Regions from separate parts of the Streptomyces sp. NPDC045846 genome, predicted to be linked through region 1. Evidence: riboswitches for the same ligand, from Rfam matches in the RefSeq annotation. Region 1 holds a riboswitch; each other region holds the start of a gene.
The links. A riboswitch is a leader RNA that binds a small molecule or an ion and turns the genes downstream of it on or off. The one in region 1 is predicted to bind cyclic di-AMP.
Positions count from the first base shown of each region.

Region 2: linked by a shared signal. The riboswitch ahead of AC07F3_RS29485 (transglycosylase family protein) and the one ahead of AC07F3_RS11090 (transglycosylase SLT domain-containing protein) in region 1 are both predicted to bind cyclic di-AMP.
Region 3: linked by a shared signal. The riboswitch ahead of AC07F3_RS37590 (M23 family metallopeptidase) and the one ahead of AC07F3_RS11090 (transglycosylase SLT domain-containing protein) in region 1 are both predicted to bind cyclic di-AMP.
Region 4: linked by a shared signal. The riboswitch ahead of AC07F3_RS31025 (M23 family metallopeptidase) and the one ahead of AC07F3_RS11090 (transglycosylase SLT domain-containing protein) in region 1 are both predicted to bind cyclic di-AMP.

Region 1 is NZ_JBWKKJ010000003.1:453,561-460,454, reverse strand. It holds gene AC07F3_RS11110 (phosphatase PAP2 family protein) at 1-262, shown strand, start outside; gene AC07F3_RS11105 (hypothetical protein) at 348-1,034, shown strand; gene AC07F3_RS11100 (RraA family protein) at 1,119-1,742, opposite strand; gene AC07F3_RS11095 (carbohydrate kinase family protein) at 1,852-2,766, opposite strand; cyclic di-AMP (ydaO/yuaA leader) riboswitch at 3,205-3,388, shown strand; gene AC07F3_RS11090 (transglycosylase SLT domain-containing protein) at 3,391-4,185, shown strand; gene AC07F3_RS11085 (class I SAM-dependent methyltransferase) at 4,265-4,906, opposite strand; gene AC07F3_RS11080 (anti-sigma factor antagonist) at 5,215-5,652, shown strand; gene AC07F3_RS11075 (dihydrofolate reductase family protein) at 5,975-6,556, shown strand; gene AC07F3_RS11070 (nucleoside deaminase) at 6,597-6,894, shown strand, end outside.
Region 2 is NZ_JBWKKJ010000011.1:102,301-109,194, reverse strand. It holds gene AC07F3_RS29495 (cytochrome P450 family protein) at 184-1,443, shown strand; gene AC07F3_RS29490 (transglycosylase family protein) at 1,587-2,570, shown strand; cyclic di-AMP (ydaO/yuaA leader) riboswitch at 2,828-2,997, shown strand; gene AC07F3_RS29485 (transglycosylase family protein) at 3,001-3,696, shown strand; gene eno (phosphopyruvate hydratase) at 3,952-5,238, shown strand; gene AC07F3_RS29475 (FtsB family cell division protein) at 5,342-5,830, shown strand; gene AC07F3_RS29470 (DUF501 domain-containing protein) at 5,861-6,394, shown strand; gene AC07F3_RS29465 (Ppx/GppA phosphatase family protein) at 6,391-6,894, shown strand, end outside.
Region 3 is NZ_JBWKKJ010000021.1:18,021-24,914, forward strand. It holds gene lhgO (L-2-hydroxyglutarate oxidase) at 1-326, shown strand, start outside; gene trmB (tRNA (guanosine(46)-N7)-methyltransferase TrmB) at 445-1,191, shown strand; gene AC07F3_RS37585 (PrsW family intramembrane metalloprotease) at 1,239-2,690, shown strand; gene AC07F3_RS37590 (M23 family metallopeptidase) at 2,872-3,939, opposite strand; cyclic di-AMP (ydaO/yuaA leader) riboswitch at 3,951-4,089, opposite strand; gene AC07F3_RS37595 (PP2C family protein-serine/threonine phosphatase) at 4,332-5,453, opposite strand; gene AC07F3_RS37600 (hypothetical protein) at 5,514-5,759, opposite strand; gene AC07F3_RS37605 (MerR family transcriptional regulator) at 5,830-6,618, opposite strand; tRNA gene AC07F3_RS37610 (tRNA-Met) at 6,726-6,799, opposite strand.
Region 4 is NZ_JBWKKJ010000012.1:127,303-134,196, reverse strand. It holds gene AC07F3_RS31040 (bifunctional acetate--CoA ligase family protein/GNAT family N-acetyltransferase) at 1-888, opposite strand, end outside; gene AC07F3_RS31035 (HPr family phosphocarrier protein) at 1,041-1,322, shown strand; gene AC07F3_RS31030 (GntR family transcriptional regulator) at 1,499-2,176, opposite strand; gene AC07F3_RS31025 (M23 family metallopeptidase) at 2,349-3,113, opposite strand; cyclic di-AMP (ydaO/yuaA leader) riboswitch at 3,127-3,286, opposite strand; gene AC07F3_RS31020 (M16 family metallopeptidase) at 3,490-4,854, opposite strand; gene AC07F3_RS31015 (M16 family metallopeptidase) at 4,872-6,212, opposite strand; gene AC07F3_RS31010 (DNA gyrase/topoisomerase IV subunit A) at 6,420-6,894, shown strand, end outside.

The DNA.
Region 1 (6,894 bases):
CAGCAACCACACGACGGTGGCCGCGGCCGCGGCCGTCGCCCTGTTCCTGGTCGACCGGCGCCTCGGCGCGGTCGCGGCGCTGGTCGCCCTCCTAATGGGCGCCTCGCGTGTCTACGTCGGCGCGCACTATCCGCATGACGTACTGGTCGCGTTCGTGGTCGGCGGCCTGGTCTCGCTGGCGGTGACCTGGTCCGCACGCCGGTACGCGGCGCCGCTCGTCACACGGCTGCGGGGCGGGGCGCTGAGGCCGCTGCTCGCCTGAGGCGGGCGCAGGGCGCGCTGCTTTCTTGGTGCGGGCGGGCGCGGACCGGTGTCAGCGGCGGGCACGAGCGCCTAGGCTCGGCGACGTGCTGCGAATCGTCGATGAACTCGCCGGGCCGGGCCCGCTGCGCATCTGCGCCCATGTGCCGGACGACGGCGCCCCGGGGACCGGACTGCGGGTACTGCTGATCGCGGACGTGCTGGCGCGCGTCGTCGAAATGCGGGGCAGGGCGGTGCTCATCGGCCGGTCCGGTCCGGACAACCCCTCCGCCTCCGCCGCCGGGATCCGGCCGGCCGACGCCGAGGGCGATCCGGCCGAACTGGCCGAGGCGCTCGGAGGCCCGCCCGGCGTCCACCTCACCAGCGGAACGTATGAGGGGCCGGGCGCGGCCTGCCTGCGGATCGGCGAGGCCCGGTTGCCGTCCCTCGAACCCGCCGATCCGCTGGCCGTACGGCTGTTGCTGCTCGGCCACGGCCACGAGGAACCGGTCTCGTTCACGGCCGACGAGGTCGGCGAAGCCGGCCGCACCCTGGCCCGGTGGCGGCACGCGGTGGCCACCTGGGCCGCGCAGCCCTCGAAGCCGGTCCCGGCCGAGCTCAAGGGCGCCGCCCGTACCGCCCTGGACAACCGGCTGGACACCTCGGCCGCCCTGCGCCTGCTGGGCGATCTGGAGAGGGACGCCGAGGTGCCGCAGGGCGCGAAGTTCGAGACCTTCGCCTACCTGGACCGCGTCCTCGGCCTCGAACTCGTCCGCGAGGTGGGGACGGTGTGAGCCCCGCGACGGGTGGGCGCACCCACGCCCACCGGCCTAGAGCCGTCAACCGGCCATCACGCAACAGTCGTTGAGGGCCTGGGCTCAGCCCTGGAAACCGCCCTCGCTCAGCGCCTTGTCGATGCGCGCGCGGTGCGCCTCCTGCCACGCGTCGAGGGACTCGGCCGCCTCCTTGGCCACCTTCCGCCGGGCGTCGAGCAGCACCTGCTCCCGGCGCCCGTGGGGAGTGACCACGACGCCTTCCTCGTCGGCCACCACGACATCGCCCGCCGCAACCCGCACCCCACCGCATCGCACCGGCTCGTTGAGCGGGGTCACCGCGGACTTGGTCCCGGGGATGGGGATGACGCCCCGGGCGAACACGGGAAAGCCCGACTCACGGACCTCGGCGAGGTCGCGGATGACGCCGTCGGCCACGAACGCAGCGATTCCTCGGCGTTGGGCGACGGCGCACACGTTTCCGCCCGCCAGCGCGTAGTCCAGATCGCCCGATTCGACGACGATGACCGAGCCGGGCTCGGCGCGATGGATGGCCGCGTGCAGCATGAGGTTGTCCCCCGCGGGGCAGCGAACAGTGAATGCGGGACCGGCGACACGCGGCATCGGAGACCACAAAGGGCGAATTCCGATATCCATGACCTGTGCGCGGCCCAGAACGTCGGCGAGAGTCGTGGGGGAAAAGCTTTTGAATTCGCTGATGTCGTTCATGTTCTTCCTTATAGGACTTGATGGGGCGTAAGAAAGGCTGTTCAAAGCGCCGGTTGTGCGGCCATGGTGGCGGGGCGCGGGCTGCCCGGCGGTCAACGCCGAAATGATTTCAGGCGATCTGATCGGCCGCCAGCAGCTCCCTGAGGGAGAGGGGATCGGTGGCGGCCGGCGCGGTGCAGGCGTGGGCGCCGGCCACCGCGCCGAGTCGGCCGCATTCCCGTGCGTCCCGGCCGCTGAGCCTGCCGTACAGGAAGCCGCTGACATACGCGTCTCCCGCCCCGTTGGTGTCCACGACGGGGGCGCGCGGCGGCGCCGCCGGGACATGGTGCGGGGTGGAGTGGCCGTCGCGGGTGAGGACGTAGGAGCCGTCGGCTCCCGCCGTCGCGACCACGGTGTCCGCGCGGCCCTCGCGCAGGATCTCCCGCATCAGAGCGGTCGTGCCCGTGCCCGCGCCCGCCGCGCTGAGGAACACGAGGTCGGAGCGGAGGGCGAACTCCCGGTGGTGTTCGGCCAGTCCGTCCCAGTCGTGCAGATCGGTGGAGACGGGCACGCCGAGCTCCAGGATGTCGTCGTAGAGGAAGCGCGCGAAGTTCGTGATCGAGAGGTGGACGTGCCGGGCCCTGCGGAGCCGGGGCAGGTAGAAGTCCGGGGGCATCCGCAGGTCGGCCGGGTCGCGTGCGTCGTAGAACGACATCCGCCGGCCCTCGGCGTCCACCAGGTTCACCGCCCGGCGGGTGCCCGCGGCTGAGATCAGCGGGGCGAAGTCCACGTCCCCCTCGGCCAGCAGCCGGCGCACCTGGGACCCGGTCCAGTCGTCACCGATGCAGTCGATCAGGCCGACCTCGAGGCCGAGTGCCCGGGCCCCGAGGGCGACGTTCGCGCCCGTGTGGCCGGGCCACTCCTCGATGGGCCCGACCTGCACCGAGTCGGCGAGCGGGACCGGCAGGGAGTCGACCCGTACGACCGTGTCCACCCCCGTGCCTCCGACCACCAGGACGTCGTACTCCGTGCTCTCCCGGATCACCGTGCCACCTCTCCGCCGCCGGTCCCGCCGCGGAGGGCGGGCTGTGAGCATGATCCCCGGCCAGGGTGTGCGGGGTCACGTGTGCCGACCCGTCGTGGGAGGCCTGAGGGGCGACAGAAGTCCCGAGTGTCCCTATTGGGGTGTTATCGGATTCGCGACCCCCGGTTTTGAAATGTCCGAATTAGGGGTTAATGGATAACACTCACCTTTTTGTGATCGACCTGCCCGGACGCCCGCTGGGCGAGTGAAGTGGGTCACGTGGGCGAGGGGCGGCCGATCGGGCTCCGGTCCGTCATTTCGGCTCGGCGGAAAGCGAGTTGAGGGCCTTCGGAGGCACGGGTGGGGCGGGTGGATTTAAGTGGATCTATATCCCGGACGGGCCCCATTGAATTCTGGCCTTGTTTCCACTCGGCATATTCGTTTACGTTCACCGTCAATCCGGAAGGAACGCCGAATCCTGCCGCCGTCCGGAGCCTCCCAGACACGTACGGCAGGAGCGGGGGACCCAGGTAAGCCGCCGATCCGCATTCCGGAACGGCTGGGGTGAAGTCGCGTGTGCCGCGACCGGACATCTCCCGTCCGAACCCGACAGCTCACCTCGTAGGCGACGGAGAGGAAAACACCATGCCTGCAAAGGGCAAGCACCGCCGCCCCAAGTCCAGCCCGCTCTCCCGTGGCCTCGCCGCGGCAGGCACGGGCGGCGCCGTCCTGGCCATTCCGGTGATCGGTGCGACCACGGCCACCGCCGCTCCGGCGTCGGTCCACTCCGCCACCACGGCGAAGGTCGCGGCGCCCACCCGCGCGGCCGCCCAGCCGATCACGGCGGTGAAGGGCGCTTCCACGAGCTACGCCGTCGTCGCCGGGGACTCGCTCTCCAAGATCGCCGACGCCCTCAACGTGAGCGGCGGCTGGAAGCAGCTGTACCAGGACAACCAGAGCGTCATCGGCGGCAACCCCGCGATGATCCACCCCGGCCTGAAGCTCACCGTCGGCGCCCCGGCCGCCCGCGACGCCTCGGCCGGCCGGGCCGACCGCTCCGCCCGCCCGGCCACCCTCACCGCGGCCAGCACGGCCGCCGCGACCAGCGCGCCCGCGTACGCCAACAACCTGGACGGCTGGATCCGGCAGTCGCTGGACATCATGGCCCAGCACGGCATCCCCGGCAGCTACGACGGCATCTACCGCAACGTCATGCGCGAGTCCTCGGGCAACCCGCTGGCCATCAACAACTGGGACTCCAACGCGGTGGCCGGAACCCCCTCCAAGGGGCTGCTCCAGGTCATCCAGCCCACGTTCCTCGCCTTCCACGTGCCGGGTACGTCCCTGGACAGCTACGACCCGGTGGCCAACATCACCGCCGCGTGCAACTACGCCGCCAAGACGTACGGCTCGATCGACAACGTCTTCGGCGCGTACTGATCCGCCCGCGGGGCCGGGCGCGCTCGGGGCGCCCGGCCCCGCCGCGCGAGCGGCCCATCCGCCGCCCGGCGCGCGGCCGTCAGCTCCGGCGGGCCAGCAGATAGGCCCGCCGGGTCTCGGCCTCCTCGGCGTACGGGGCACGCTCCATCCGCATCTCCACGGCGAACCCCGCGTCCTCCAGCGCCCGGACGACGCGCCCGGTTTCGAGGAAGCGGAACTCGATGTCCACCTCGTGGCCCCACCACTCGTCCAGGTGCCGCACCTCCGAACCGAGGTGGAACGCGACGAGGAGCAGGCCGCCGGGCCGCAGCACCCGATGCGCCTCCTCGAAGGCGCCGTGCAGCTCGGACGGCGCCAGGTGGATGACCGAGTACAGCGCGACGGCCGCGCCGAACTCCCCGTCGGCGGCGGGCAGTTCCAGCAGGTCCCCCTCGCGGAAGTCCACATCGGGGAACGTGCGGCGCCCGAGGGCGACCATGGCGCCGGACAAGTCGATGCCGACCGCCTTCACGCCCTGCCCGGCGAGCAGGGCCGCCACGTGCCCCGGCCCGCAGCCGAGGTCCGCGACCGGCGCCCCCGCCTCCGTCTGCTCGACCAGGCTCGCGAGCAGCGCCCGGTCGAGCGGCTTGCCCGTGAGCTCGTCGAGCAGCCGGGCCGCGTAGGTCTCGGCCACGGCGTCGTAGCTCCGGCGTACCAGGTCGTGGCTTCCGTGATCTCCCATGGACGAGAGCATGACATCCGCCGCACGGGGGCGATCCCCGCGGGGCGAGCGCGTGGGCCACTTCGGCCCGGGCTGACGCCGTGCCGGGCCGGAGCCCCCGGAATCTGGGCTTCACTCCCCGTGTGCGGGGTTCAAACGGGGAGCGGCGCAAATTTCGTTCACCCCCCAGGGTGAACAAATCGAAGGCTGCACGTTTCTGCATACGGGGCTGTTTCTAGGGTGGTAGTGCGTCACCCCGGGACCACGGTGACTGCCCATTACCGAGTACCTCCGCGCCCGTGGGGGTCAGTTCTGGACCGGGAGCTGTCATGGGAACCACCGCTCGGCCATCCGTCTCGGCCCCCGTGCCGCTTCCGCCGGGGCTGTTGCCGGACCGGTGCTGCAACGCGCGTACGTACCTGATGCAGGGGTTCACCGTGGTCGAGGTCCACGGCACGGTCGACCTGGCCACCGCGCCCGGCGTGCAGTTGCACCTCGACGCCGCCACCCAGCCCGCCGGCGCCAGGGTGATCGTGGACCTCCGGCCCGTGGAGTTCTTCGACTGCGCCGTCCTGACCCTGCTGAGCCGTGCCTATCGCAGGATCCGGGACCGCAAGGGGCACCTCGGCGTCGTCTGCGCCCGGCCGTGGCATCTGAGGATCCTCACGGCGGGCGGCCTCGACGCCCTGTTCCGGTCGGCCGCCACGGTGGAGGAGGCCGCGCGCGTGGCGCTGGGCGGGGGCGTCGCCGGAGACAACCGGCGCTGACAGGAGCCGAGTTGGCTCTCGGTAGTGGGGGCTGTGGCCCGCAAGCCGACCATCCCGTACGCGCGGCAGTCGAGCGCGCTGGAGCGCGAACGGCCCTCGGAGACCCGAGAGCCTGCCTGGCGCGGCGGCGACGCCCCTGGCACGTCCGGTGAACTCTGGCTGAAATCAACCGGGTTGCGGCCGCGTGGTGCTCAGCAGTCGGGTGCGGATTTCGCGTCCTGTCAACGGGCCGCGCGGCACGGCGACAGAAGGAACCTCTCGTACCCGAAAGAGGCCGACGGGTGCGCGGAATTCCGGGCGGTGCGGGCGTATCGTCGCTCGGGTGACTGCGACGAGAAAGATCATCCATTCCGTGTCGGTCTCTCTCGACGGCTTCTTCGCGGGGCCCGAAGGGCACATCGACTGGCACCTGGTCGACGACGAGCTGCATCGGCACTTCAACGAACAGCTCGCCACCATGGGCGCTTTCCTGGAGGGGCGCGTCACCCATGAGCTCATGGCCGCGTACTGGCCGACCGCCGACGCGGATCCCGCGGCCCCTGCCGTGGTCGCCGAATTCGCCCGCATCTGGCGGGAGATGCCGAAGATCGTGTTCTCCCGGACCCTGGAGAAGGCCGAATGGAACGCGACGGTCCGGCACGAGGTCGACGTCGCCGAGATCGAGGCGCTCAAGGCGCGGCCCGGCGGGGACCTCGCGCTCGGCAGCGCCGATCTCGCCGCCACATTCAGGCGGCACGACCTGATCGACGAATACCACCTCTACATTCATCCCGTCCTCCTCGGCACGGGCAGGCGCCTCTTCGCGGTGCCCACCGGCATGCACAAGGTGCGCGTCGTCGAAACCCGTACGTTCGGCAACGGAGTCGTCCTGTTGCGCTATGCGCGGGACAGGATCGCGGCGTAACCGGTAATGCCGGTCGATTCGCAGCGGAGGGACGAGGAGCATGGAACAGGATCTGGCCCGGCAATGGCTGGCGACGGCCGTCGAGGAAGCCCGGGCGGGCCTCGCCGAGAACGGTATTCCGATCGGTGCGGCGCTCTACGCCGCCGACGGCACGGTGCTCGGCCGGGGACACAATCTGCGGGTGCAGGAGGGGGACCCGTCCCTGCACGCCGAGACGGCGGCATTCCGTGCCGCGGGACGACAGCGTTCCTATCGGGGCACGACGATGGTGACCACGCTGTCGCCGTGCTGGTATTGCAGCGGCCTGGTGCGGCAGTTCGGCATCTCCCGCGTGGTCG
Region 2 (6,894 bases), on a different contig from region 1:
CGGTCCGCAGACCGCAGGGGGGCGCGGGGAACTGCGCGGGCGACCGGGCACGGTGGACGGAAGGAAGTGGGTTCGGCGGCGGAACCCCCAGCCCCTCCGGCGATTGAGGAGCGGGCCGGGATCAGGGGGTGGCCGCGCGGCACCGGCTCGGCAGCGCTTCCCTCCCCCGGATACGGTCGAGGGGTGCAGGACAACGACCCCCTTCCGCCCGCCCCGCCCGCCCCCGAACTCTTCACCTGGGAGTTCGCCACCGACCCGTACCCGGCCTACGCCTGGCTGCGCGAGCACGCCCCCGTGCACCGCACCCGGCTGCCGAGCGGTGTCGAGGCGTGGCTGGTGACGCGGTACGGGGACGCCAGGCAGGCCCTCGCCGACCAGCGGCTCTCCAAGAACCCCGCGCACCACGACGAGCCCGCCCACGCCCGGGGCAGGACCGGCATCCCGGGCGAGCGCAAGGCCGAGCTGATGACGCACCTGCTGAACATCGACCCGCCGGACCACACCCGGCTGCGGCGCCTGGTGTCCAAGGCGTTCACCCCGCGTACGGTCGCCCGATTCGCGCCCCGCGTGCAGGAGTTGACCGACCAGCTCATCGACGCGTTCGAGGCGCGGGGCGAGGCCGACCTCATCCACGAGTTCGCCTTCCCGCTCCCCATCTACGCCATCTGCGACCTGCTCGGCGTGCCGCGCGAGGACCAGGACGACTTCCGGGACTGGGCGGGCATGATGATCCGCCACGGCGGCGGGCCGCGCGGCGGCGTCGCCCGCTCGGTGAAGAAGATGCGCGACTACCTCGCCGAGCTCATCCACAAGAAGCGCGAGAACCCCGGCGACGACCTCATCTCGCGGCTCATCGAGGCCAGCGACCACGGCGAGCACCTGACGGAGAACGAGGCCGCCGCGATGGCCTTCATCCTGCTCTTCGCCGGGTTCGAGACCACCGTCAACCTGATCGGCAACGGGGTGTACGCGCTGCTGCGCAACCCCGGACAGCGGGGGCGGCTCCAGGACTCGCTCGCCGCCGGGCGGAGCGACCTCCTCGAAACCGGCGTCGAGGAGCTGCTGCGGTACGACGGGCCCGTGGAGCTGGCGACCTGGCGGTTCGCCACCGAGCCGCTGACGATCGGCGGCCAGGACATCGCCTCGGGCGACCCGGTGCTCGTGGTGCTCGCCGCCGCCGACCGCGACCCCGAGCGCTTCGCCGCCCCGGACGTCCTCGACCTCGGCCGCAGGGACAACCAGCACCTCGGGTACGGCCACGGCATCCATTACTGCCTCGGCGCCCCGCTCGCCCGGCTCGAAGGGCAGACCGCGCTCGCGACGCTGCTGCGGCGCCTTCCTGACCTGCGGCTGGGGGCGGAACCTGACGATTTGCGCTGGCGCGGCGGGCTCATCATGCGCGGACTGCGCACCCTGCCGGTCCAGTTCACGCCGCCCCGCTGACCGGCCGGGACCGGGCCGGAACTGACGGACCGTCAAGACTGTGACTTTTATGTGATCTCTGGTGCATCGACTTGTGACAGGCGTTCGAGTACGGCTACGTTCACCGTTCATTCGGCTCAGCAGTCACACGGAAGGCCTTATTCATGCGCTCCGGGAATGGACGGCATCGTCGACCCCGCCAGGCACCCGCTCTCGTCGTCGCGGCGGGAGTGACCGGCTCGGCCATCGCCCTTCCCCTGCTCGCCGCGACCGGCGCGAACGCCGCGGACGCGAGCACCTGGAACCAGGTCGCGGCCTGTGAGTCGGGCGGGCTGTGGAGCGCCGACCTCGGCAACGGCCTGTACGGCGGCCTCCAGTTCTCGCAGCCCACATGGGAGGCGTACGGCGGCACGGAGTACGCCCAGCGCGCCGACCTGGCCAGCCGCGCCCAGCAGATAGCCGTGGCCGAGAAGGTGCTCGCGGCCAAGGGCCCGGGGGCCTTCGCGAACTGCGGCAGCGGCGCCGGGCTCGCCAAGGGCGGCGGCTCGGCCAACGTCGACCCGGGCGTGCCCGACACCTCGGACGGCACGACCGCGCCCCTCCCCGCGACCCCCGGCACCCCGCCGGCCAAGACGCCGGGCGCCACCCCGGCGCCGGGCGGCTCCGCGCCCGCCACGCCCGCGCCGGGCGCCCCCAAGCCGAGCGACCCGCCCAAGTCCCCGGCGCCGTCCGCCTCCACCCCCGCGGCCCCCGGCAAGCACCGCGGGGCGCCCTCGCCCGAGGAGAGCGCGGGCACGGCTCCGGGCGGCACCCCCTCGGGCGCGCCGGCCGGCCGGACCGAGCCGGGCGCTCCGGGCAGTCCGGCCGACGGCCGCGACGCGGGGCAGCACCCCTCGCGAGGTGACGGTGCCTCACGTGAGACCGGTAACACCCTTCCCGCGAGCGGCGACTACACCGTGCGCCCCGGCGACAATCTCTCGGCCATCGCCGACGCGAACAAGATCGAGGGCGGCTGGCCCGCGCTCTACCACGCCAACGAGCACCTCATCGGCACCGACCCGAACCTCATCCTGCCTGGCCAGAGCCTGGACCTGAAGGCCACGGCGGCCGCCGCCGCGACCCCGAACTCGGCGCCGAAGCAGGGTTAGTTCGCGGGCCTATGTCCGTTCTGCGCAAGTGAGACATGGGTCTCTTCGCCCCAACTGGCGTGTCCCGTCTGCCCGGTCCGTCCGTCCCGCCCCTCACCTGCGGAAACATCCCTTGTGTCGCCGCAAGTAGGGGGGATTTCTCCGCGATGTGCGTCTTTGAACATTGGCGGGGCGTGTGTTTTCGTCGTTCTCGCTCGTCACCGCGAGCCCCTTCGACCGAGCACGCCGAATCCTGCCGTCGGCCGGAGGGAACAGTCGACGCTTATGCGCCGTAGGCAGGAGCGGGGGACCCAAGGTAGGCGCCGGGCCCAGCAGTTCACATGACTGCCGGAACCGGCTTGGGGTGAAGACGGGCGCACCGACGCTCGGCCGGGCAGCTCACGCCCGAACCCGACAGCTCACCTCGCAGGCGTCGGTGAGGAGAACCTCCATGCTGCTTTCCGGCAAGGGCAAGCACCGCCGCCCGTCCAAGGCCGTCCGTGTCGCCACGCTGGCCGGTGTCACCGGCGCCGCCGTGGCCGCCCCGCTGATGGCGGCGGGCAACGCCTCCGCCGCCTCCGTCCAGACCTGGGACGCCGTCGCCCAGTGCGAGTCCGGCGGCAACTGGTCCATCAACACCGGCAACGGCTACTACGGCGGCCTGCAGTTCTCGCAGTCCTCCTGGGCCGCCGCCGGCGGCACCCAGTACGCCTCGCGCGCCGACCTGGCCACCAAGGGCCAGCAGATAGCCACCGCCGAGAAGCTGCTCGCGATGCAGGGCCCGGGTGCCTGGTCCTGCGCCGGTGCGGGCAACCTGACCTCGGGCGGCGGCAAGGCCGACGTGGACACCTCCGGTTCCTCGTCCTCGTCGAAGCCGTCGAAGCCGTCCAAGCCGAAGCAGCAGGCCCAGCCGCAGCAGAAGTCCGAGCGCGCCGAGTCGGCGCCGAAGGCCAGCCGCGACGAGCAGCGCAGCGAGCCGGTCAAGCAGGGCAACGGCGAGTACGCCGTCAAGTCCGGCGACACGCTCGGCAACATCGCCGCGGCCAACGGCGTCAAGGGCGGCTGGCAGAAGCTGTTCGACCTGAACAAGGACATCGTCAAGGACGCGAACCTGATCTTCCCGGGCCAGAAGCTGCACCTCGGCTGAGTCCCGCCCCCTTCAGGCCGCCCCGGCCCGGCGCGTTCCCCCCGTACGCGCCGGGCCGGGGCTTCGTCATTACCGGGCAGTAGTGTTGTGGTCCTTTGCCCGGGAATCAGGGTCCTTGGGCCCTTTTTCGTCCCAGGAGGCGGGCACTCGGCTGGCCGGAGCTCCAGAGCCGGTTAGGCTCTTGTCGCAAGGCGAAGCGACCCCGCATGTCCCTGCACTGCTTGCGTCACATCTAGCGTCACATCCCAGAAGGAGATGCTCGTGCCGTCCATCGACGTCGTCGTAGCCCGGGAAATCCTGGACTCCCGAGGCAACCCCACGGTCGAGGTCGAGGTCGGCCTCGACGACGGCAGCACCGGCCGTGCTGCAGTTCCGTCCGGCGCCTCCACCGGTGCCTTCGAGGCCATCGAGCTCCGCGACGGCGACCCGAACCGCTACGGCGGCAAGGGTGTCGAGAAGGCCGTCCTCGCCGTCATCGAGCAGATCGGCCCGGAGCTCGTCGGCTACGACGCCACCGAGCAGCGCCTGATCGACCAGGCCATGTTCGACCTGGACGCCACGGACAACAAGGGCTCGCTCGGCGCCAACGCCATCCTCGGCGTCTCCCTCGCCGTCGCGCACGCCGCCTCCGAGGCCAGCGACCTGCCGCTGTTCCGCTACCTGGGCGGCCCCAACGCGCACCTGCTGCCCGTCCCGATGATGAACATCCTCAACGGCGGGTCGCACGCCGACTCCAACGTGGACATCCAGGAGTTCATGATCGCCCCGATCGGCGCGGAGTCCTTCTCCGAGGCCCTTCGCTGGGGTGCCGAGGTCTACCACACGCTCAAGAGCGTCCTGAAGCGCAAGGGCCTGTCCACCGGCCTCGGTGACGAGGGCGGCTTCGCGCCGAACCTGGAGTCCAACCGCGCCGCCCTCGACCTCATCCTCGAGGCCATCAAGGAAGCCGGTTACGCCCCGGGCAAGGACATCGCGCTCGCGCTCGACGTCGCCGCGTCCGAGTTCTACAAGGACGGCAAGTACGAGTTCGAGGGCAAGTCCCGCTCGGCCGCCGAGATGACCGAGTACTACGAGGAGCTCGTCTCCGCGTACCCGCTGGTCTCCATCGAGGACCCGCTGTTCGAGGACGACTGGGCCGGCTGGAACACCATCACCTCGCGCCTGGGCTCCAAGGTCCAGATCGTCGGTGACGACCTGTTCGTGACCAACCCCGAGCGCCTGTCGCGCGGCATCGAGGAGGGCTCCGCCAACGCCCTGCTCGTCAAGGTCAACCAGATCGGTTCGCTGACCGAGACCCTGGACGCCGTCGAGATGGCCCAGCGCAACGGCTTCAAGTGCATGATGTCGCACCGCTCCGGCGAGACCGAGGACGTCACCATCGCCGACCTCGCCGTCGCGGTGAACTGCGGCCAGATCAAGACCGGCGCCCCGGCCCGCTCGGACCGCGTCGCCAAGTACAACCAGCTGCTGCGCATCGAGGAGATCCTCGACGACGCCGCCGTGTACGCGGGCCGCAGCGCGTTCCCCCGCTTCAAGGGCTGACGTCGTGAAGGGCTGACGCCCTAGCCAGTCGTACGTACGTCCCCGGCCGCGGTCCCGTACCGTGTCCGGGGACGTCCGTGTGTAACGGGGAGGCGGGAGAGCGATGGGCAAGAACGCCAAGGGCGGTGACCGCGACCGGTTCTCCACCGCGGCCCGGCTCAAGGTGCTCGGCGAGCAGACCGCCGCCCGCGTCTACCGCTCGCAGAGCAAGCGCCAGGCCCGCCGCTCCCGGCTCACCGGCCGGGCGGCCCTCCTCGCCCTGGTGCTCTGCTCCCTGATCGTGGCCCTCGCCTACCCGATGCGGCAGTACGTCTCGCAGCGCGCCGACATCTCCGACCAGCAGCGCAAGGCCGCCGACGCCCAGCAAGCGGTCGAGCGGCTGCGGGACGAGAAGGCGCGGCTCCAGGACGACGCGTACATCGAGAAGCTGGCCCGCGAGCACCTGCACATGCAGTTCCCGGGGGAGACCGGCTTCACCGTCGTCGACCCGGGCGCGGCCGACAAGCACCGCGAGGACAAGGGCGCGACCGGACGCGCCTGGCACTCCAACCTCTGGGACGGCGTCGACCGGGCCGACCGTCCCGCCAACTGACCACCGCTAGCGATAGAGACTGACCCAGGCATGGAAACGCCCCCGCCCCAGACCGACCGCACCGAGCCCACCGACGCGGACATCGCCGCCTTCAAGCAGCAGCTCGGCCGCCCGCCGCGCGGGCTGCGCGCCATCGCGCACCGCTGCCCCTGCGGCAACCCGGACGTCGTCGAGACGGCCCCGCGCCTGGAGGACGGCACGCCGTTCCCGACGACGTACTACCTCACGTGCCCGCGCGCGGCCTCCGCGATCGGCACCCTGGAGGCGAACGGCGTCATGAAGGAGATGACGGAGCGCCTCGCGAGCGACCCGGAGCTGGCCGCCGCCTACCGCGCCGCGCACGAGGACTACATCGCGCGCCGCGACGCCATCGAGGTCCTGGAGGGCTTCCCCAGCGCGGGCGGCATGCCGGACCGGGTGAAGTGCCTGCACGTGCTCGTGGGCCACTCGCTGGCGGCCGGGCCGGGCGTGAACCCGCTCGGCGACGAGGCGATCGCCCTGCTGCCCGAGTGGTGGGCCAAGGGCCCGTGCGTGACGCCGTGCGGCGGGGAGGACGACCAGTGACGCGCGTCGCCGCGATCGACTGCGGCACGAACTCGATCCGCCTCCTGGTCGCCGACGCGGACCCCGCCACCGGCGAGATCACCGACCTGGACCGGCGGATGACGATCGTCCGGCTCGGCCAGGGCGTGGACCGCACCGGACGGCTGGCCCCCGAGGCCCTGGAGCGGACGTTCGCGGCGTGCCGCGAGTACGCCGCCGTGATCAAGGAACTCGGCGCGGAGCGCATCCGCTTCGTGGCGACCTCCGCCTCGCGGGACGCCGAGAACCGGGACGACTTCGTGCGCGGGGTCCTCGACATCCTCGGCGTCGAGCCCGAGGTGATCTCCGGCGACCAGGAGGCCGAGTTCTCCTTCACCGGCGCCACCAAGGAACTGCACGCCGACGGCTCGTACCTGGTCGTCGACATCGGCGGCGGCTCCACCGAGTTCGTGGTCGGCTCCCGCAGTGTGGAGGCCGCCCGCTCGGTCGACATCGGCTGTGTGCGGATGACCGAGCGCCAC
Region 3 (6,894 bases), on a different contig from region 1:
TCGGCTGGCCCGGCACCTGGCGGATAGCCCGCCGCCACTGGCGCTACGGCGCGGGCGAGGTGCGCCGCTCCCTGTCGAAGCGCGCCTTCACGGACGCGGTACGCCGGCTGCTGCCCGCCGTCGAGGAGTCCGACCTGCGCACGGCCCCGGCGGGAGTCCGCGCACAGGCCGTCCTGAGGGACGGCACCCTGGTGGACGACTTCCTGATCCGGGAAACTCCGAGAGTGGTCCACGTCCTGAACGCCCCGAGCCCGGCGGCGACGGCGTCGTTGCCGATCGGAAGAGAAGTGGCGGGAAGGGTACTGGCATCCCTGCCCCACCCCTAGCGCCCCTGGCGAAGCGACGCCGCACCCCTGCCAGCAGCAGGGTCGTAGAATTGGCCGCATTGTGTCTGAGCACCCCCACACCCCAGAAGCCCCGGCCGCGGCGGCCACCGAAAAGGTCCTGCCCAGGGACAAGGCGCCCCGCTTCCCGGGCGGCCCGGCGGCCGACCCCGCCGGCTCGCACCACGAACGCCGCATCCGCAGCTTCCAGCCCCGCCGCAGCCGCGTCACCACCGGCCAGGGCGAGTACCTGGAGCGCCTGTGGCCGGTGTGGGGCTTCGACATCGACGGGCTGCGCAGGATCGATCTGGCCGAGATGTTCGACGGCCTCCCCGTGGTCCTGGAGATCGGCTTCGGCATGGGCGAGGCCACCGCGCAGATGGCCGCGGACGACCCGTCCACCGGCATCCTCGCGGTCGACGTGCACACCCCCGGCCAGGGCAACCTCCTCGGCCTCGCCGAGCGCGGCGGCCTGAGCAACGTCCGCGTGGCCAACGGCGACGCGATCATCCTGCTGCGCGAAATGCTGGAGCCGGACGCCCTGGACGGCCTGCGCGTGTACTTCCCCGACCCGTGGCCCAAGAAGCGGCACCACAAGCGCCGCCTGATCCAGCCCGAGTTCCTCTCGCTCGCCGCGACGCGGATGAAGCCCGGCGCGGTACTGCACTGCGCGACGGACTGGGAGGACTACGCCGAGCAGATGCTGGAAGTCCTCGAAGCCCACCCCGACTTCGAGAACACGGTCGAGGGCGGCGGCTACGCGCCCCGCCCCGCGTTCCGGCCGCTGACCCGGTTCGAGGGCCAGGGCCTCGACAAGGGCCACGTCGTGCACGACCTGCTGTTCCGGCGTGTCGGGCACAGCGGGTAGTGCAGGCACCGTCGCGCATTGTCAGTGACCCTCGTTAGGGTCGTCTGGTGTCCTTCGAGTCGCTTCCGCACCGCCCGCACCCCGGGCAGGCGCCCCAGCAGGCCGGGCCGGGTCTCACGGCCCAGCCCGTTCCGGCGTGCGCGGACGAGCCCCGGTTCGACGCGGTCCCGCCGGACCGGGCGAAGTGGCGCTACCGCCCGCGCCGCGACTTCTGGCGTTCCAAGGCGGTCCGCGCGGGCGCGCTGATCACCCTGCTCGCGCTGTGCGGCCTGGTCATCTTCGCTCTCGTACGGGACCAGACCGGCACCGAGGGCTTCCTGGTGGGGCTCGGGCTCGCGGTGCTTCCGGTGCCGCTGCTCGGCGCCGCGTTCCGCTGGCTGGACCGGGTCGATCCCGGCCCGTGGCGCAACCTCCTGTTCGCCCTGTCGTGGGGCGCCTGCGCCGCCGCCCTGGTCGCGATCATCGCCAACTCGTTCGCGACGCGCTGGATAGCCACGGCCACCGCCGACCCGTCCTCCGCCGACCATCTGGGCGCCAGCGTCATAGCGCCCATCGTCGAGGAGAGCGCGAAGGCGGTGGCCGTCCTGCTGCTGTTCCTCTTCCGCAGACGCGACTTCAAGGGGATCGTCGACGGCGTCGTCTTCGCCGGTTTCACCGCCACCGGCTTCGCCTTCACCGAGAACATCCTGTACCTGGGCAACGCCTTCGGAGAGGACCAGGCCAGCCACAGCGGGGGCCTCGCCTCGACCACGGCGGCGACGTTCTTCGTACGGGTCGTCATGTCGCCGTTCGCGCACCCCCTGTTCACCGTGCTGACCGGCATCGGCTTCGGCATGGCCGCGCTCGCGCCGCCCGGCAGGCGGCTGCGCCGGGTCGCCTTCCCGCTGCTGGGCCTGGTGTGCGCGATGGGCATGCACGCCCTGTGGAACAGTTCGACGCTGTTCGGGGTGTACGGCTTCTACATCGTGTACGGGGCCTTCATGGTGCCGGTGTTCGGGCTGCTGACCTGGCTCGCGATCTGGAGCCGCCAGCGCGAGCTGCGGACGATCGCCGCCGAGCTGCCCGCGTACGCCGCGGCCGGCTGGCTCGGTCCCGCCGAGCCGCTCGCGCTGTCCTCGATGCGGGCCCGCGCCACAGCCCGCGACTTCGCGCACCACCGCTTCGGCGGGAAGCCCGCGGCACGGGCGGTCGCCGAGTACGAGGCGTTCGCGACCGCGCTCGCCTTCCTGCGCCACCGCGCCTACCGCAGCGCGGGAGCCACCGGCCCTGGGCCCGACTTCGCGGCCCGCGAGCAGGAGCTGCTCCACCATCTGTGGGAGCGCAAGCCGGTCGCAGCCCCGGCGCTGCTGTACGCGGCGGGCGCGACGGGCCGGATCTGGCTGCCCCCACAGCCGGGCCCCCCGCACCCCTACACCCAGCACGTGCAGTACACGCCCTACGCTCCGCATCCCCCCTACAACCAACCAGCCCCGGCCCACCACAACCCGTACTTGCACTGACCCCAGACCAAAACGGGCCAAGGGGCGCGGGGAACTGCGCGAGCAAGCGGTCACGGCCCGCAGACGAAAGAGGGGTTCAGGGGCGCGGGGAACTGCGCGAGCAACCACCCACGCCGGACGGACGACAGCGCATCAAGGGGCGCGAGGAACTGCGCGAAACGGGCCACCCCGCAGGGCCACCTCAGGGATTGAGGCCCTTCGACTGAAGCCAGGCCATGGGATCGATACCCGTACCGGACGGCGTGTGCACCTCCAGGTGCAGATGCGGCCCGGTCACATTCCCCGTCGCACCGACGCGCCCGATGACATCCCCCGCCGCCACCTGCTGCCCCACCGACACCGCGAGGGACGACTGGTGGCAGTACCAGAGCTCGCTGCCGTCGTCGAGCGCGATGACCGTGCGGTAGCCGTACGCCCCCGCCCAGCCCGCCGACTTGATCGTCCCGGAGTGGATCGCCTTGAGCGGCGTACCCGTCGGGGCCGCGAAGTCGAGGCCGGTGTGGTGGCCGGAGGACCACATCGAGCCGGCCTCGCCGAACGTGGAGGTGAGCGTGTACGAGCCCACCGGCAGCGAGTAGCTCGCGGCCAGCTTGGCGAGCCGCTCCTCCTCCGCCTTCTTCGCCGCGGCCTCCTCGGCCGCCTTCTTGTCGGCCGCGGCCTGGGCGGTGGCCGCGTCCTGCTTGGCCTTGGCCTCGGCGGCCGCCTTCTCGGCGGCGGCCTTCTGCGCGGCCGCCTTCGCCTCGGCCGCCGCACCGGCCTTCTGCTGCTCGGCCTGCTGGAGGATGCGGGCGCGCAGCGCCTCACCGGCGTCGGTGGCGCCCTGTTCGGCCTCGGCGGTGGACAGGCCGGCCATGGTGAGCGGCGCGGCGGCGATCTTCTGGTCGGCCCGGGCCGCGGCGGTCTTCGGGGCGTCCGCGCCGTGCGCGACGAGTTCGCCGACGCCGGGCAGCGACCCGAGGTCGGGCAGGTTGTCCTTGACGGAGTCGGGCAGGGATATGGAGACCGGCGGCTTGGTCTGCGCGGTGGCCATGCCGCCCGCGCCGACCGCGGCTATGACGCCGACGCCGAGGACGGTGGAGCTGCGGGCGAGGCCGCCGCGCTGCTTGGCCACCCGGTGGCGGCCGCGTACCGGGCGGACGGACTCCTCGGTCGGGTCCCACTCCTCCCAGCTCTCGGTCTCGCCGGGTACGTCCCCGTACAGCGAATGCGGAGGCATGGGGGTGTCGAGGGCAGGCTCGTTGGACGCCACGAAGGCGCGCTCCTTTCCTTCCTTCTCGCCTACCGGGTTAGCTGACGGGTTCGGAGCAGGAAGGTCTCCTACGAGCGCCCGGGAAGGCGCCCGATTCACCCCAAGTTGGTGGTTCCCCGGTTCCCTTGCGGAATTCGGCGCAGGCGCGCGGCGCCGCCTTGGCGGCGGCTGGGACGACCGCGCTGCGTTATCGAACGTTAATAGACAGCAGGGGTGGTTTCCAAGCCGTTCCCACTGATCGTTAACGGTCCTGGCCTGGACTTACCGCACCATAGCCGGGCCAAGCCGGGCGAGTTGACGGCTCCTCGGGGTCACGCGCGTCACACTCCATTTCTGACGGTGTGTCAATTGTTATGCGCAGCGACACCCTTCGGGCACGCACCGTGAGCGCCTCATTTCACGATCCTGACGGTGCGCCGCCGCTCGGGCTGCCCCTCGCTCGGCCGGGTCACCGCGAGCAGCGCCATGTCGTCGCTCGCGCCGCCGCCCGTGTACCGGCGCACGTCGTCGACGAGCGCGTCCAGGACCTCCTCCGGGCCGGGGAAGATCGCCCCGCGCAGCCGGGTGCCCGGGTCGTAGAAGACTCCCTCGGCGTCCCGCGCCTCGGACAGGCCGTCGGTGTAGAGGAGCAGCGTCGACCCGGCGGGAAAGGGGTGCGGATCGGACCGGTCCGGCCACACCCCGAGGTCCGCCATGCCGAGCGGCAGCGCGGGCTCGCTCGGCACGAGGGTGTCGAGGGAGCCGTCCGCGTGCAGCAGGAACGGCTCGGGGTGCCCCCGGTTCACCAGACGTACGGTGCCGTCGCCGCGCGGGATCTCGGCGAGCAGCGCGGTGGTGAACCCCTCGACCGCGTCGAGCCGGTCGCGGCGGGTGCCCTCGCGGGCCAGCGCCCGCTCCAGGCGCTGGGTCACCGCCTCCAGGGACGACTCGTGCTCGGCGGCCTCGCGGAAGGCGCCGATCACCACGGCGACGGCCTCCACCGCCTGGAGGCCCTTGCCGCGTACGTCACCGACGATGAGCCGCACCCCGTACGGGGTGTCCTGCACGGCGAACAGGTCACCGCCGATGAAGGCGTCCGCCTGCGCCGCCTCGTACCGCGCGGCCACGTGGAGGCCGCCGATCCGGGCCGCGGGCGTGGGCAGGACGGCGCGCTGCGCTGTCTCGGCGATGACGCGGGCCGAGGCGAGCTGCTCGTCGCTGCGGCGCAGGATGCGGTTGATGACGAGGGCCAGGGCACCCACCGTCAGCACGGTGAACAGCTCGCTGGCGCCTTCACCCAGGTTGGGAAGATCGTGTATGAACCAGAGCGCCACCACCGCGAGCATCGAGCCCAGGCCGATGGCGGCGGTGGCGCGGGCCGAGTGGAACGGGGCGGCGATCACGGGGGCGCCGGCGAACAGCGCGGCGAACGTCAGGTCGGGCGGGGTCGAGGCGTCGGAGACGAAGCCGACGACGATGAGCAGTACGGGTAGCGCCCGTACCAGGCGCCCGTCGCCCTCCGCTGCCTGCCGCACCCGTCCAGCCTGGCGCCTTCCGGCCGCCCCGGCGACTCGGCGCGCCCAAGCGGGTGCCGGTCAGTGGCGGCGGCAGCGGTGCGGGCCCGGGCGTCCCCGGGCGCAGCTCCCTGGGGTGTGGCGGTGGTTCGCGCCCCGATCGGGCACGCACGGCAGCTCGACCCAGCCGCCGCGGTTCAGTCGGCAGCCGTGCGCGGGGGCCGCGGTCCCGGCGGCCGGCACCCGGGCGACCGGGGCGGGCCCGGCCGTCTTCTCACAGCCGCTCAGGACGAGCGCGCAGACGACGAGCAGCAGCACGGCAGGCACCTTCCGCCGTGTCCTTCGCTGTCCCGACCGCGTCGCCGCTCTCCCGTGCTCACTCATGGCGAGCGCGAGACTACTCCGCGCACGTGCTCCCGGTGGCGGCCGGACCGTCGGTGAGGTGCCGCTCGGCGTACACCGTCAGGGCGTCCCGGACGAATTCCGCCGTCCCCTCGCCGTGCTTGTCGTAGTTGACGCCGAAGCGCGGGTCCTCGACGTACATCCGGCCGAGGCCGATGACGTACGACCTGCCCGCGGGCGCGGTGGCGGACAGCCAGGCGACGTGGCGCCGCGCGATGTCCTGGGCCACGTCGCCGTCGGCGGCGTGGGCGGCCGCGTGGGCGGCTCCCCAGTCCCGGGCGATGTCCTCGTGCTCCTTGAGGAACCCCTTCTTCTGCTCCTCGGTGAGCGAGCGCCACCAGCGGTCGCTCTTGCGGTAGGCCTCCCGGCCCCAGCGCCGGGTCACCTCCTCCTCGTACCGCGTGTGGTCGAAGCCGTCGAACACTTCCTCGGCCATGAGCTCTTCTCCCTTCTCGGTCTTGTGCAGGGTGGTCCGCACGGACGCGATCTGCCGCGCGATGCGCTCGCGCTCCTGTTCCAGGAGGCGCAGATGGGTGCGCAGGGCGGCGCTCGGATCGCGTTCGCCCTCCAGGACCTCGCCGATCACCGGCAGCGACAGGCCCAGCTCCCGCAGGAGCAGGATCCGCTGGAGGCGGACCAGGGCCGCCTGGTCGTAGTAGCGGTAACCGTTGCTTCCGATCCGGCTCGGGGCGAGCAGGCCGAGGTCTCCGTAGTGCCGGAGGGTGCGGCTCGTCGTCCCGGCCTTCTTGGCGATCTCCTGGATCGACCACTCCTTGCTGTTCACATCGACCACGCTAGAACTTGACGTTGCGTAAAGGTCAAGCGTCGTCGGGCGGCACCGGGAAACGCGAAGAGGCCCGGCACTCGAAAGTGCCGGGCCTCTTCGTTCAGTAGCGGGGACAGGATTTGAACCTGCGACCTCTGGGTTATGAGCCCAGCGAGCTACCGAGCTGCTCCACCCCGCGTCGGTAAACACAACTGTACGCCATTCGGAGAGGTGCTCCGCACCATTTACCGTTCCGCCCCCGCGTCGGCGGGAGCCATGCGCCCACCCGCCGGT
Region 4 (6,894 bases), on a different contig from region 1:
GCCGTGCTCGCCGCAGTCGGCGACCGCTTCGGGCACCCGCTCGGCGGGCACCGCGACGATCGCCAGGTCGACCGGCTCGCCGATGGCGCCGACGGAGGAGAAGGCGGGGACGCCGTCGAGTTCGTGCCGCCCCTCGCCGAGCGCCTTGTTCACGGCGTGGACGCGGCCGGTGAACCCGGCGTCCAGGAGGTTGCGCAGGACGGCGCGGCCGACGCCGCCCGGGGCCCGGCCGGTGCCGATGACCGCGACCGAGCCGGGGGCCAGCAGGCGCTGCACGGAGCGGGCCTCGGCGCGGTGCTCACGGGCCCGCTGCACGGCGAGCGACTCGGCGGTGGGCTCCAGGTCGAGGGTGAGGTGGACCGAGCCGTCCTCGAAGGACCGCTTCTGCTGGTAGCCGGCGTCCGTGAACACCTTGATCATCTTGCTGTTGGCCGGGAGCACCTCGGCCGCGAACCGCCGGATGCCCCGCTCCCGGGCGACCGCCGCGATGTGTTCGAGCAGGGTGGAGGCGACGCCCCGGCCCTGGTGGGCGTCCTGCACGAGGAAGGCGACCTCGGCCTCGTCGGCGGGGGCGGACGCGGGGCGGCCCTGGGCGTTGATGCGGTCGTAGCGGACCGTCGCGATGAACTCGCCCCCGACCGTGGCGGCCAGTCCGACCCGGTCGACGTAGTCGTGATGGGTGAAGCGGTGGACGTCCTTCGCGGAGAGCCGGGGGTAGGGCGCGAAGAAGCGGTAGTACTTCGACTCGTCCGAGACCAGCTCGTAGAAGGAGACCAGCCGCTCGGCGTCCTCGGTGGTGATGGGCCGGATACGCGCGGTGCCGCCGTCGCGCAGCACCACGTCGGCCTCCCAGTGAGCGGGGTACGCGGGGTCGGACGCCGTCGTCATACCGAAAGCGTACGGGTCGCGCGGCCGTGCGGGGCGGGGCAAGGTGGGGAGGGCCGATCGGCGGGACACTGGGGCCTATGGTCGGTACGAGCACCGCGCACCACATGAGAGACTGGTCTAGACAACCGTCAGAGATTTCGAAGGGCAACACCATGGCTGAGCGCCGCGTCAACGTCGGCTGGGCCGAGGGCCTGCACGCCCGCCCCGCGTCCATCTTCGTCCGTGCCGCCACGGCCGCCGGAGTCCCCATGACCATCGCCAAGGCCGACGGCAACCCGGTCAACGCCGCGTCCATGCTCGCGGTGCTCGGCCTGGGTGCGCAGGGCGGCGAGGAGATCGTGCTGGCCTCCGACGCCGAGGGCGCGGACGCCGCGCTCGACCGGCTGGCCAAGCTGGTCGCCGAGGGTCTCGAGGAGCTCCCCGAGACCGTCTGATCCGGTCGACGTCACGTCGAAGGACCGCCGCTTCCGCATCGGGGAGAGGCGGTCCTTTCGTTTTCCCCGCCCCGGGCCGACAGCTTTGACGGATTGCGCGAAAGACCGCCGGGCCCCGAATTCCGGGCAGCGAAATGCGGCCGCGCTTTTCGCCTCCTTTGTATACGGCACCCCTGTTAAGCGCGGGCGCTCGCGGTGTTGACGGGAGGTTGCGGAGTTCTCACGGCCGCGGCCCCGCGCAGCCGATGGGCGGAAAAGGATCGCTCGGCGTGCAGGGCGGTGAGCGAGCGGGCGCGTTCGGCGTCGCCGCGGGCCACCGCGTCGGTGATGGCGCCGCGTTCGGCCCAGGTCTCCACCGGGCGGACCGTCCCGTCGACCACGTACATCCAGGCGACCTTGTGCCGCACCTGCGTGAGCAGCGCGATGAGTCCGGGGCTCGCGGAGGCCTGGGCCAGCGTCTCGTGGAACCAGCCGCCCAGTGAGCGCAGATCCTCGCCCTGACCGCGCCTGGCCCGGTCCTGACCTAGCCTCACCAGGCCGCGCAGCACCTTGAGATGGGCCTCGCCCCGGCGCCCGGCGGCCCGCGCGGCGGCCAACGGCTCCAGGAGCGCGCGCAGTTCGAGGAGGTCGGCGGCCTCCAGCTCGGTGGGCTCGGCCACACAGGCGCCCGCGTGCCTGCGGGTGGTCACGAAGCCCTCGGACTCCAGGGTGCGCAGGGCCTCGCGGACCGGCACGCGGGAGACCCCGTACCGGCGCGCGAGGACCTCCTCGGCGAGCCGGCCGCCGCGCTCGAAGACACCCGAGACAATGTCGTCGCGGATTGCCGTGCATACCGAATGCGCCGGAATGCGCATGGCCGAACCTCCGCCTGATCCCCGCGCAACGCGGTCGATGGACGTCTTTTCCGCGACTCTATGGCAGCCCTTGTTAATTCCCGGTGACGGGCCGGAACCGATGGATTTCTTCCGGCCAACGACGAAGGCCCCCGGCTGTGTGCCGGAGGCCTTCGGTGCGCGCGGGTACGTCCTAGACGTTGACGCCGTGCGAGCGCAGATAGGCGACGGGGTCGATGTCCGAGCCGTACTGCGGGCCCGTGCGGGCCTCGAAGTGCAGGTGCGGGCCGGTGGTGTTGCCGGTGTCGCCCGACAGCGCGATCTGCTGGCCGGGCTCGACGGACTGGCCGACGGAGACCTGGATGACCGAGAGGTGGCCGTACTGGGTGTACGTGCCGTCGTTCATCCGGATCACGATGTTGTTGCCGTACGCCCCGCCCCAGCCCGCCTCGACGACGGTGCCCAGGCCGACGGCGTGCACCGAAGTGCCGCTCGCCGCGTGGAAATCGATGCCGGTGTGGCTGCCCGACGACCAGATCGAGCCGCCGGTCTTGTAGCCGGTGGACACATAGCTGTCGGATATGGGGGCCACGAAGGTGTTGAGGCGCTTGCGCTCGGCCTCGCGCGCGGCCCGCTCCTTGGCCTCGCGGTCCTCCTTGGCCCGCTGCTCCGCCTTGGCCTTGGCGGCCGCCTCGGCCTCGGCCTTCGCCCGGGCCTTCACGGCGGCCTGCTTCTGCGCGTCGGCCTGGGCGCCCAGCTGGTCCGCGAGGGTGTCGCCGATGACGATGGCCTGGGTGAGGCCGGTGTCGGCGGTGGCGCTCGGGGCGGCGACGGCCGGGGAGGCGAGGGTGCCTACGACTCCGGCGGTGGCGAGGGTGGCGATGCCCGCGATGTTCGCGCTGCGGCGCGTCATGCGGCTGGGCGCGCGGTGCTTCCCGGTGGCACGGGTGAACGCCATGGAGTGGCGGTGTCCTTTCCTTCCATCTCGCCTACCGGGTTAGCTGACGGGTTCGGAGCAGGAAGGTCTCCTACGGGCTCCTCCGCGGGCGGAGGCGTCCGATTCACCCCAGGGACTGAGTGGGTCCCCGGCTCCCCTGGCTCGCGCCATCGGGGACTCGGCGATCACTGTCCGGTGCCGCGGCTGCGACGGGTGGTGACGGACAGCGGGACCGACGCTAGACGGCTGATCTTTCAATCACCAAACACACACAGGATTTTGTAGCGCACGCCACATGACAGACAGGCAACCTCCCCAATAAACCGGACATAAGGGGGGACCCCGGCGGCGCATCCGCCACCGGGGTCCCCTGTGTCTCCGCTCGCGCGGGCCTCAATCAGCCGGTGACGACGGTCACTTCACCGATTCCGAGCGCCCGGACGGGCTCCTCGATCTGCGCGGCGTCGCCCACGAGCACGGTGACGAGCCGGTCGGCCGGGAAGGCGTTGACGACGGCCGCCGTCGCCTCCACGGTGCCGGTCTCGGCGAGCAGCGCGTACAGCTGGGCCTGGTAGTCGTCCGGCAGGAACTGCTCGACCTGGTCGGCCAGCGTCGCCGCGACGGCCGCGGCCGTCTCGTACTTGAGCGGCGCGACGCCGACCAGGTTCTGCACGGCCGTCTCGCGCTCGGCGTCGGTGAGGCCCTCCGCGGCCAGCGTGCGCAGCACCTTCCACAGGTCGTCGAGGGCCGGGCCGGTGTTCGGGGTGTCGACCGAGCCGCTGATGGCGAGCATCGCGGCGCCGCCGTCCGGCCCCGAGCGCAGCACCTGGCCGAACGCGCGCACCCCGTAGGTGTAGCCCTTCTCCTCGCGCAGCACGCGGTCGAGGCGGGAGGTCAGGGTGCCGCCCAGGCAGTACGTGCCGAGCACCTGGGCCGCCCAGACCCGGTCGTGCCGGTCGGCGCCGATGCGGCCGATGAGCAGCTGGGTCTGGACCGCGCCGGGGCGGTCCACGATGACGACCCGGCCGGTGTCGTCGGCGGTGATCGGCGGGACGGGGCGCGGCTCCGCGGGGTCGCCCGTCCAGTCGCCCAGGGTGTCCGCGAGGATCGCGTCGAGGTCGGTGCCCGACAGGTCGCCGACAACCACGGCCACCGTCGTCGCGGGCCGCACGTACGCCTCGTAGAAGGCGCGCACCGCGGCGGCGTCGATCGGGGCGACGGTCTCCTCGGTGCCCTGGCGGGGCCGGGACATGCGCGCGGAGGCCGGGAACAGCTCCTTGGAGAGCTGCTTGGCGGCCCGCCGGGCCGGGTTGGCCTGCTCGTGCGGGATCTCGTCGAGCCGGTTGCGCACCAGCCGCTCGATCTCGGAGTCGGCGAACGCGGGGGCCCGCAGCGCCTCGGCGAGCAGCGAGAGCGCCTTGGGCAGCCGCGAGACCGGCACTTCGAGGGAGACCCGCACGCCGGGGTGGTCGGCGTGTGCGTCGATGGTGGCGCCGCACCGCTCCAGCTCGGCGGCGAACTCCTCGGCCGAGTGCTTGTCGGTGCCCTCGGTCAGGGCGCGCGCCATGATGGTGGCGACGCCGTCGAGGCCCTCGGGCTCGGCGTCCAGCGGGGCCGCGAGGAAGATCTCCACGGCGACGACCTGCTGGCCGGGCCGGTGGCAGCGCAACACGGTCACGCCGTTGGCGAGCGTGCCGCGCTCGGGGGCCGGGAAGGCCCACGGCGTGGGGGTGCCGGCGGCCGGCTGCGGGTGGAACTCCATGGTCACGACAGCGTCCGTCACTGGCCCGCCTCTTCTTCCTCTTCGTTGCCTGCCTCGGGTGCCGCGATGGGCTCGTACACCAGGACCGCCCGGTTGTCGGGGCGCAGCGTCGCCGCGGCGACCGCCTTGACCTCGGCGGCGGTGATGTCCAGGACGCGGTCGACCGCGGTCAGGGCGAGCTGCGGGTCGCCGAACAGCACGGCGTACCGGCACAGTTCGTCGGCGCGGCCGGCGACCGTGCCGAGCCGGTCGAGCCACTCGCGCTCCAACTGGGCCTGGGCGCGCTCCATCTCCTCGTCGGTGGGGCCCTCCTCGGCGAACCGCGCGAGCTCCTCGTCGACCGCGGCCTCGATGTCGGGGACCTCGACGCCCGCGGACGTCTTGACGTCCAGCCAGCCGAGCGAGGGCGCCCCGGCGAGCCGCAGCAGGCCGAATCCGGCGGCCACCGCGCTCTGGTCGCGGCGGACCAGGCGGTTGTGCAGCCGGGAGGACTCGCCGCCGCCGAGGACGGTGAGCGCCAGGTCGGCGGCGTCGGCCTCGCGGGTGCCGTCGTGGGGCAGCCGGTAGGCGGCCATCAGCGCGCGGGCCGGGACGTCCTCCTCGACGACCTCGCGCAGCTGCCCGCCCATGGTGCCCGGCAGCGTGCCGTCGCGCGGCGGCTGCTTGCCGTCGTGGGCGGGGATGGAGCCGAAGTACTTCTCCACCCAGGCCAGCGTCTGCGCGGGGTCGATGTCGCCGACCACCGCGAGCACCGCGTTGTTGGGCGCGTAATAGGTACGGAAGAAGTGCCGAGCGTCTTCCAGGGTGGCCGCGTCCAGGTCGGCCATCGAGCCGATCGGCGTGTGGTGGTAGGGGTGGCCCTCGGGGTAGGCGAGGGCGGTCAGCTTCTCGAAGGCGGTGCCGTAGGGCACGTTGTCGTAGCGCTGGCGGCGCTCGTTCTTGACGACGTCGCGCTGGTTCTCCATCGACTCCTCGTCCAGCGCGGCCAGGAGCGAGCCCATGCGGTCGGCCTCCAGCCAGAGCGCGAGCTCCACCTGGTGGGCGGGCATGGTCTCGAAGTAGTTGGTGCGCTCGAAGCTGGTGGTGCCGTTCAGCGAACCGCCGGCCCCCTGCACCAGCTCGAAGTGGCCGTTGCCGTGCACCTGCTGGGAGCCCTGGAACATGAGGTGCTCGAAGAGGTGGGCGAGGCCGGTGCGGCCCTTGACCTCGTGGCGCGAGCCCACGTCGTACCAGAGGCACACCGCGGCGACCGGGGTCAGGTGGTCCTCGGAGAGCACCACGCGCAGGCCGTTGGCCAGTCGGTGCTCAGTCGCTGTCAGGCCGCCGGAGCCGGCCTGCGCTGTGGCCGTGTGACCCATGGGCATGTACGTCCCTTCGTTCGCGATGTGCAGTACCGCCGTGTGAAGTACTGGCGGGAGAAAGTCCTGAGTGAAGAAGTCCTGCCACTGTATGCAAGCGCGTGGGCACCTGGCGAAGTTCCCGGGTCGCGGTCGGCGTTGTCAGTGGGACGGTCCACAATGGTCGGCATCAGACCCGATCCGGTACGTGAAGGAGCAGCAGCCGCGATGGCCCGCCGCAGCACGAAGACCCCGCCGCCGCCCGACGACTTCGAGGAGCGGATCCTCGACATCGACGTCGTCGACGAGATGCAGGGCTCCTTCCTCGAGTACGCGTACTCCGTGATCTACTCGCGGGCCCTGCCGGACGCCCGGGACGGCATGAAACCCGTCCAGCGCCGCATCGTCTACCAGATGAACGAGATGGGCCTGCGCCCCGACCGCGGGTACGTGAAGTGCGCCCGCGTCGTCGGCGAGGTGATGGGCAAGCTGCACCCGCACGGCGACGCCTCGATCTACGACGCCCTGGTGCGCATGGCGCAGCCGTTCTCGATGCGCCTGCCGCTGGTGAACGGCCACGGCAACTTCGGCTCGCTCGGCAACGACGACCCGCCGGCCGCCATGCGGTACACCGAGTGCAAGATGGCCGACGCCACGTCGCTGATGACGGAGTCGATCGACGAGGACACCGTCGACTTCGCGT